Regions from separate parts of the Arthrobacter sp. SLBN-122 genome, predicted to be linked through region 2. Evidence: predicted binding sites of a transcription regulator. Region 2 holds the regulator's gene; the other holds the start of a gene.
What was found. Region 2 encodes LexA, which represses DNA repair genes until DNA is damaged. Its sites were predicted from a motif close to TCGAACANNTGTTCGA; they were not measured.
Positions count from the first base shown of each region.

Region 1 (4,629 bases), 1.8 Mb from region 2:
GCAGCCTTCGGTTCAGCCGGGGGCACGAGTTCCTCCGACTCCAGCTCCGCGGTGATGTCTTCCGGCATTGCTGGCTCCTTTCCGGTTGGTTGTTCTCTTAAAGGTCTGGCTTGATGGTTCAGGTGCGGTGCAGGGAGTCGTACTGGACTGCGTGGCGCACCGGGGCATTGGGGGCCCCGTAGCCGTCGTAGTTGCCGCGGCGTTCCACCATTTCGAAGAACACGCTGCCCACGGTGGCCGTGTAGAAGTGCAGGAACTCGCCGTCGGCGTCCCGGTCGAACAGGAGGTTGAGCTCCTGCAGGGTGGCCAGGAAACCGGTCTCGAGGTCGAACCGGGCGTCCAGGTCCTCGTAGTAGTTGGCCGGGATCTGCAGGAATTCCAGGCCCCGGTCCCGTGCCGCCCGCGCGGTGGCCACGAGGTCGTCCACGGCGAACGCGATGTGTTCCTGGTAGGTCTTCCGGGCTTCGTTCTGCGCCTGCTGTACCGGTGCCAGGTTCAGCACCAGACGTACGTCGCCGTTCGAGGCCTGCATGACCTGCGAGCGCACCAGCCCGCTGGGGCTGGGCACCTCCGCGAACGGCTGCGGCTCCAGGGCCAGTGCGCTGGTGTAGAAGAGGACTGCCTCATCGAAGTGCTGCCACGGCTGGGCAAGGTTGACGTGGTCGATCACCGCGCTGGCTCCGGCGGAAGGGTGTTCCAGCCCTTCCCCGAACTCATGGGTCCATGCCGCGGTGCCGTCAGGGCTGCCCTGGCAGAGGAAGATCTCGGTGGAGTCCGGGGCGGAGATGCCCTGGAACACTTCCTCGTCCGCCTGCACCTTGCGGGCCACCACGGGGGCCTTCAGCTGCTGGGCCCGGGCGGAGGCAATCACGGGGGAATCGACGTCGAACCCCAGCGCCGCGATGGCTGGTTCGGCGTGCTGCGCGGCCTGTTCGTTGATGATCACGCGGGCCTGGCCCATGGTCCACAGCTGGACGTCCTTGGTGCGGTGCCGGCCTTCGAACGCGAAGCCGAGCTGGCCAAGGAGCCGCTCCAGCTGCGCGGTGTCGTCCGCCTTCACCTCGGCGAAGTTGAAGCCGGCAGGCTCGTTCACCTTGGGCAGCGTGGCAAGTTCCATGGGATAACGACGGCGGAGGCCGGCTCCGTCGTTCGGCGCCCCCTCGGCGTCCGCGAGCCATTTGGCGCTCTGCTCTTCAAGCCAGATGAGCGAACGCATGGCGTCCACGGCAGTCCGCTCCACATCAGACTGGCGGAAGACGTCGTTGAAGACCTCCAGCGAAACAGGTCCGGTGTAGCCCGCACGGACCACGTGGCCCATGAACTTGGCCAGTTCAAACTGCCCCTCGCCCGGGAAGACCCGGTAGTGGCGGCTCCAGGACAGCACATCCATGGAGAGCTTGGGGGCGTCCGCCACCTGCACGAAGAAGATCTTGTCCGGGTTGAACGCCTCGACGTGGGAGGTCTCCCAGTCACGGGACAGGATGTGGAAGGAATCCAGGCAGGTCCCCAGGTTGGGGTGGTCCACCATCTCCACCAGCCGGTAGGCGTGCTCGTAGTCGTTGACATACTTTCCCCAGGCCAGCGCTTCATAGGCCACCTTGACGCCGTGGTCACCGGCCAGGTTGGCCAGCTGTGCCAGCTGTTCGGCGCGGAGGCCGTCGTCGTCGATGCTGGCGGTGGCCACGTTGGAGCACACCAGGATGGTGTCCATGCCCAGCCGGGCCATGAGCTTGAACTTGGCCTCAGCCCTGCGGAGGTTGGCCTTGAGCACGTCCGGGGTGACGCCGTCGAAGTCGCGGAACGGCTGGTAAAGGTCAAGGCCAAGTCCCAGGTCCGCGGCCATCTTCCGCACGTCCTCGGGACTGAGCGGCGAGGTGACCAGGTCCTGTTCGAAGATTTCGATGCCATCGAAGCCCGCGATGGCGCACGCCTGCATTTTCTCCTTCAGGGTGCCCGACAGGCAGACGGTGGCAATTCCGGTGCGCATCAGGCGTTCACCTCCTCGGCGGCCACAAGCTCCAGGAAGTGGCTGCGCATGCGGTCCGGATCAGCATCCAGGCCCGTGAAGATCCGGAACGCATCCGCAGCCTGGCCCACGGCCATCCGCCCGCCGTCCAGGACGTCACAGCCCTTGCCCCGGGCAGCCCGGACCAGTTCGGTGTCGATGGGGCGGTAGACGATGTCCGCCACCCAGTGCCGGGACTCCAGCAGGTCCAGGTCCAGCGGCACACCGGGGTGGGCGGCCATGCCCACGGGGGTGCAGTGCACCAGGCCGTCGGCCCCGCGCATCAGCTGCGGCAGCTCCGCCGTCGTGCCTGCCGTCACGGTGCTGTCCGGGAAAAAGGCCGCCAGCTCGGCAGCCCGGGCCCCGGCCCGCATCGGATCCACATCCACCAGGTGCAGCGTGCGGACGCCGGCGGTCAGCAGGGCGTAGGCGACGGCGGATCCGGCACCGCCGGCACCCAGCTGCACCACACGGTCCAGCCGGGCTGCGGGGAGGCCGGACGACAAAGCGGCGGCGAAGCCGGAGAAGTCAGTGTTGTGGCCGATGAAACGGCCGTCGCGGATCACCACGGTGTTCACGGCGCCCAGCCGGCGGGCGTCCGGGCTCACCTCGTCCAGGTGCTGCAGGACCAGCTGCTTGCAGGGGTGGGTGATGTTCAGGCCGTTGAAGCCAAGGGTCCTGGCGCTGTGCAGGATGGCGCCCACCGACTCTCCGGTCAGGCCCAGCTCCAGCAGGTCGATGGGGCGGTACAGGTAACGCAGGCCCTGCACGTCACCTTCCCGTTCGTGCATGGGCGGCGTGAGCGATGGCGTGACGCCATCACCAACCAGTCCCACCAGGTAGGACTCAGTTCGATTGCTCATGCGTGCAGCTCCTTTGGTACGGCACCGGGCAGGCGCGGAAGTTGGGCGCGCTGCGGGGTGACAGGGATTACGGTACATCAATTGTTCACTTATCGCACTGTTGTTCTACATACGAACAACCGGGCTCCAAGAACACGGGATTTCTTTGGCTGCTAGCGCTGCGGCAGCCTTGCGGCGAGCTCCGCGGCAGCTTCCTGCAGCAGCGGAACGTGGGCCTTCAACTCCTCGAGGCCCAGGCGGAATACCGGCACGGCAGTTGCGAGGGATGCGAAGGCATGGCCCTGGCTGTTGAGCAGCGGGACGGCCACGGCGCGCATGCCGGCCTCGTTTTCCTCATCCATGACGGCGTAGCCCTGCCGGCGCACCTGCTCGATTTCGGCGCGGAATGCATCCCGGCCCGTGATGGACTTTTCGGTGAGCGCTTCGAGCGGCAATTCCGCCAGGAGCCTTTCCCGCTCCGCGTCCTCGGCGAAGGCCACCAGGGCTTTCCCGACGGCGGTGGTGGACAGGGAGCCCAGGTGGCCGGGGTCGCTGGTCACCCGGAACATCTGGGGACCGTCCACCTTGCTGACCGTCAGGTGATGGTGGCCGTCGCGGACGCTGAGGATGGTTGCCTCGCCGGTCTCGGCGGTGACCCGGCGCAGGACGGGCGTCGCAGTACCGGCGAAACCATGATGGTTGGACACACGCTGGCCCAGCTGGAAGATGCGCAGGCCCAGATGGTAGCGGCGGCCGTCCGGCTCATAGTCCACAAAGCCGTCACGGGTCAGGGATCCAAGCAGGCGATAGGTGGTGCTGAACGGCAGTTCCGCCCGGCGGGAAATCTCCGCGGCGCTGGCACCGCGGGGCTCGTCCCCCAGCAGGACCAGCAGGCCCAGGGCTTTGCCCACCATGTCCGTACGGTCCGCAGGACGGCCGCCGACCTTGGCTTCCGGGGGCATGGCGTTCACGGGCTCTGCGGCGGCGGGGACGGCAGCAGCGGATTCTTCATTGACCGCTGTGGTTTGGTTCACACTCATGGATCGATGTTCCCACAATGTGAGAGCTATTTCTAGATGGTGATTATTTTCTTGACAGGTGACTGCCCTCACAGTCATAGTTTCTGTATCGCACAAGTAGCTCCCACCATGTGGCTACGAATGCTTGGGTCTTTTCCGGACTCCAGCCGCATCGCGCCCCGCCCGCACCCAGGCAGCGGCGGCTGCGACCCCCAGATCCACATCCGCGACAATGTCGTCACACCAAAGGAACACCATGAGCCAGACACTTCCGTCCGCCGGGGCGGGTGCCCTCACCTCCGCCGGGACGCCCAAGAAGGCCGCCCTCGCCAGCTTCCTGGGCAGCGCCGTCGAATACTATGACTTCTTCATCTTCGGATCCGCTGCCGCGCTGATCTTCCCCAAGGTCTTTTTCCCCGATGCAGACACCAACGCTGCCATCATGTCCTTCGCCACCTTCGGGTTCGCCTATGTGGCGCGTCCCGTGGGCGCCATCATCCTGGGCCACTTCGGTGACCGGGTGGGCCGCCGGAAGGTCCTGATGTTCACCCTGCTGCTCATGGGCGCGTCGACGTTCGTGATCGGCTGCCTCCCCGACTTCCGGACTGTCGGCTGGTGGGCTCCGGCCCTCCTGGTGATCGCCCGCCTCTGCCAGGGCCTCAGCGCCGCCGGTGAGCAGGCCGGCGCCTCCTCAATGACCCTCGAGCACGCCCCGGACAACCAGCGGTCCTTCTTTACCTCCTGGACCCTCACCGGTACTCAG
Region 1 is NZ_VFMS01000001.1:1,796,380-1,801,008, forward strand. It holds gene pcaH (protocatechuate 3,4-dioxygenase subunit beta) at 1-68, opposite strand, end outside; gene FBY36_RS08420 (bifunctional sugar phosphate isomerase/epimerase/4-hydroxyphenylpyruvate dioxygenase family protein) at 119-1,987, opposite strand; gene FBY36_RS08425 (shikimate dehydrogenase) at 1,987-2,868, opposite strand; gene FBY36_RS08430 (IclR family transcriptional regulator) at 3,021-3,887, opposite strand; gene FBY36_RS08435 (MFS transporter) at 4,123-4,629, shown strand, end outside.
Region 1: a site for LexA is predicted at 2,961-2,976, ahead of FBY36_RS08425 (shikimate dehydrogenase). Genes of this name have one in related genera too.

Region 2 (4,629 bases):
AAACTCGAAGGCGGGTTCCCCTCAGAGGAGCCTGCCGAAGGGCAGCTCTTTTCCCTGGGCGAAGACACCAGCGTCCCGCACTTCGCCGCGTCCGTGGGCGGCCCCTCCTCCCAGCTTGGGAAGGAAGTGGTTCGGCTCCGCGAATGGGCGGAGAAAACGGCCACCGGTGACCGGGACGAACTTCTCCCCGGCGTGACAGACCGTGCCTGGCGACAGGTGTCCGTCACCTCCATGGAATGCCTGGGCGCCCAAAGATGCCCCATGGCCGCCGAGTGCTTCAGCGAGCTGGCGCGGCAGGACGCAGCCGAGGCAGACGTGGTGGTGACCAACCATGCCATGCTTGCCGTCAGCGCCTTCGAAGGGCTTGCAGTCCTGCCCGAGTATGACGTCGTGGTGGTGGACGAAGCCCACGAACTCCAGGACCGGGTTACCGGAGCCGTGTCCGGGCAGCTGTCTGTGGCCATGGTCCACGCTGCCGCGTCCGGCGCCCGCAAACATACCGCCATTACCGTCGATGCCTTGAACGCCGCAGCCGACAATCTTGAGCTGGCCCTTGCCGGCGCGCCGAACGGCCTGCTCCCCAACGGCCTGAATGATGAACAGCTGGACTGCATCGACCAGCTTCGGGAGGCGTGCCGCGCCGCATTGTCGGATTCCAAAGGGGACAGCAACACCACTGCCGATGGCGGCCGGCAGCTGGCGCGGTCCCGGCTCATGCTCATCCTGGAACTGTGCGAGCGTCTGATCGCTGCCAGGGAAAACCGGGAAGTCGTCTGGTTTTCCCGTGCCGGCACCTTCGACCCAGGCCAGGGATACACGCAGCCTGACGACAACGCGCCGGTGCTGATCAACATCGCACCGCTTTCCGTTGCTGGAAGGTTGCGGGAAGGGCTCTTCGCCGGGCACACCGTCGTCTTGACGTCCGCGACGCTGGCGATTGGTTCCGCTTTCGAGCCAGCTGCCGGTGGACTGGGCCTCATCGGGGAGGGCGCACCCAGCTGGACGGGCGTGGACGTGGGCTCTCCCTTCGATTACCCCAAGCAGGGCATCCTCTATGTGGCCGGCCACCTGCCAAAACCCGCCCGCGGCGTTTCCCCCGAGGCGCTGGAGGAACTGGAGGCGCTTATCAAAGCGTCGGGCGGCGGTGCTCTGTGCCTGTTTTCATCGCGCCGGGCGGCCGAAGAGGCCGCCGACGCCCTCCGGCCCAAGCTCGACGTGACTGTCCTCTGCCAGGGCGAATCCACCATGACTGCCCTGGTCAAGCAGTTCGCCGACGAACCGGACACCTGCCTTTTCGGGACGATGTCCCTGTGGCAGGGGGTTGATGTTCCGGGAGGCTCCTGCCGCCTTGTAGTGATCGACCGCATACCGTTCCCGAGGCCGGACGATCCGCTGATGACGGCGCGTTCACGTGCCGTGGCGCAGGCCGGCGGGAACGGCTTCATGTCGGTGTCGGCCACGCACGCCGCCATCCGGCTGGCCCAGGGCGCCGGCCGGCTGATCCGGTCCACCGGAGACAAAGGTGTGGTGGCCGTTCTGGATTCCCGGCTGGCCACTGAACGCTATGCCGGCTTCCTGCGGGGAGCGCTCCCGCCGTTCTGGGCCACCACGGACCGCAGCAAGGCGCTGGCCGCGTTGACCAGGCTTGGAGCGGACGCGGCCAGATAGTTGACGCCCAGGGACAACTCCCCAGTAAACGTCCGGACCGCTGGCCAAAGATGAAGGTGGCCGGTGGATCCTTGGCTAAAGGAAACGGCTAAAGGGAACGCAGGACCGAGACCACTTTGCCCATGATGGTGGCGTGGTCTCCCAGGATGGGTTCGTACTGGGTGTTCTGGGGGAGCAGCCAGGTGTGGCCGTCGCGCTGGCGGAACGTCTTGACGGTTGCCTCGTCATCGAGCAGGGCCGCAACGATGTCCCCGTTGGCAGCGTCCGCCTGGCGCCTCACCACCACCCAGTCACCGTCACAGATGGCCGCGTCCACCATGGAATCGCCCGCCACCCTGAGCATGAACAGTTCACCCTGGCCAACGAGCTGGCGGGGGAGCGGCATGACGTCCTCGACGAGTTGCTCGGCAAGGATGGGGCCGCCGGCAGCAATCCGGCCAACCAGCGGAACCATGGCCGTATCAAGAGCGGTGGGCAGTTCCGTCACCGTGGCTCCGCTGCCCTGGGCCTGAGGTGCAGGAGATGTGCCTGCTGCCTTGCCGCCGCCGCCGTCCAGCGTGAGGGGCATCAGGACTTCCATGGCGCGCGGCCGCTTGGGGTCGCGCCGCAGGTAACCCAGCTTTTCCAGTTGCGAGAGCTGGTGGGTCACGCTGGAGAGGCTCGCGAGGCCCACGGTGTCGCCGATTTCGCGCATGGAGGGCGGGTACCCGTTTTCATTGACTGAGCGCTGGATTGTTTCGAGGATCTTCTTCTGCCGCGGCGTCAAACCCTTTGCCGTCTTCTTCGATTGCGGGGCGGTCCTGCCCCCGGCGGCTGCTGCTGCCATATTCGCCAATGCCTTTCGCTTGCCGCCGGATCTTCCAGGAGCACTGTTGCCCAGCACCCCCTGAAGGACTGCCACTGTCATTGTCAGACCCTGCTGTTCAACTTCAGTGGTGGTTGTTCTGTGATTTCAAAGCTAGGCCAGCCACATGGGTTTTTCAAACATTTGTTCTAGCGAGTCTCGACATTATTCGTTGATAGGTGCTAAAACTAAACAAGCAAAGTTCGAACATGTGTTCTAACCAGTGCATGCCCTATTCGAAGACGTAGCCGGAAGAAGTTAAGTGGCGCGGAATGAATCGAGGGGCGGTTGGCTGGGCGGACACCCGGGCAGCACGGCAGGTCCAGGAGGGCTCAGTTCATGTCAGCTATATCTCTTCACCAGGTTTCACTCCCGCAGGCGGTTTCCCTGCAGGGGCGGAAGACTTCAAAGCGCTCGATTTCGTCAAGCAGCGCCCGCCCCTCAGCAGCACCTTTGCGGCTCACACGACGGGGGCAGGTCGTCCTGATCGGAGTTCCGCTTGTGCTACTCGCCGTCCTCCTGATGTCCCTGGCCGGACTCTTCAACTCGCCGGCCAAGGCTTCCGATTCCGCTGCGGACCTGGCCGTGACGCCCACGGTTACGGTAACGGTGCAGGGCGGGCAGTCGCTGTGGTCCATTGCCGGGGCCGTTGCTCCAGACCGGGATGCCCGGGACGTGGTGGCAGATATCGTCCAGCTCAACAACCTTTCCGCCGGCGCCGTCCTGCCTGGTCAGCAACTGTTCGTCCCTACGCGCTAAGGGGATGCGGGCGTCAGTCCTGGTAGAAACCCGGGCAATTGCCCGCCACGCCCTTGGCGAACAGCACCCGTCACATTTTCCGGTGGTTGTCCCGGCAACTAAACTGTTCAGGTGAACGACCAGCTAGAACGTCTGAACCGGCTTCCCCTCCGCAGCAATCTTCGTGGGCTGACCCCTTACGGGGCACCCCAACTGGACGTCCCCATCCTGCTGAATGTCAATGAGAACACTCATGGTGTTCCGGCGGACGTGCGTGCCGCCATCAGCGCCGCCGTCACGGAGGCTGCTGCAGGGCTCAACCGCTATCCTGACCGCGAGTTCACCGAACTGCGGAAAGCATTGGCGGAATACCTGGGGCACGGGCTTGACGAAACCAACCTTTGGGCAGCCAATGGCTCCAACGAGGTGCTGCAGCAGATCCTGCAGGCTTTTGGCGGGCCGGGACGCACCGCCCTCGGCTTCCCGCCCACGTACTCCATGTACCCTCTGCTGGCCAGCGGAACGGACACCGAGTACATCACGGGTCAACGTGCGGAAGGCTATGACCTTAGCGCAGAGTCCGCCGCCCGGCAGGTCAAGGAACTGCAGCCGAACATCGTCTTCCTCTGCTCGCCCAACAATCCCACCGGAACCGGCTTGGGACTGGACGTCGTGGAGGCTGTCTACGAGGCTGGCGAGGCAAGCCAGGCCATTGTGATCGTGGATGAGGCCTACCACGAGTTCGCCCACGACGGGACTCCCAGCGCCCTGACCCTGTTGCCCGGACGGGAGCGGCTCATCGTTTCCCGGACCATGAGCAAGGCCTTCGCACTGGCCGGCGCCCGGCTTGGCTACATGGCGGCCGCCCCGGAGGTCACCGACGCGCTGCGGCTGGTGCGCCTGCCGTACCACCTGTCCGCGATCACCCAGGCAACGGCCCTGGCCGCCCTCCAACACCGTGAAGCGCTGATGGCTGATGTCCAGGATATCAAGGAGCAGCGCGACCGGATCGTGACGGAACTGACCCGGATGGGCCTCGCCCCGGCCGCGTCGGACTCCAACTACGTGTTTTTCGGGGGCCTGGAAAACCCGCACCAGGTCTGGCAGGAGCTCTTGGATGCGGGCGTCCTCATCCGCGACGTGGGAATCCCCGGCCACCTTCGGGTCACGGCAGGCACTGAGGCGGAAACCACAGCCTTCCTTACGTCCCTGGAGCGCATCCTTGCGGGCCAGGCCGCGCTTCCCGCCTAGACTTGATACAGCGGCGCTGGACGCCTTGAACCTCTTCCTCTCGCACAAAGGATCCTCACCATGAGTCCCACCGGATCGAATACGGCTGCGGCCCGGACCGCCCGCATGGAGCGTGCCACCAGCGAGTC
Region 2 is NZ_VFMS01000001.1:3,573,239-3,577,867, forward strand. It holds gene FBY36_RS16450 (ATP-dependent DNA helicase) at 1-1,668, shown strand, start outside; gene lexA (transcriptional repressor LexA) at 1,757-2,494, opposite strand; gene FBY36_RS16460 (LysM peptidoglycan-binding domain-containing protein) at 2,930-3,271, shown strand; gene FBY36_RS16465 (histidinol-phosphate transaminase) at 3,383-4,501, shown strand; gene hisB (imidazoleglycerol-phosphate dehydratase HisB) at 4,562-4,629, shown strand, end outside.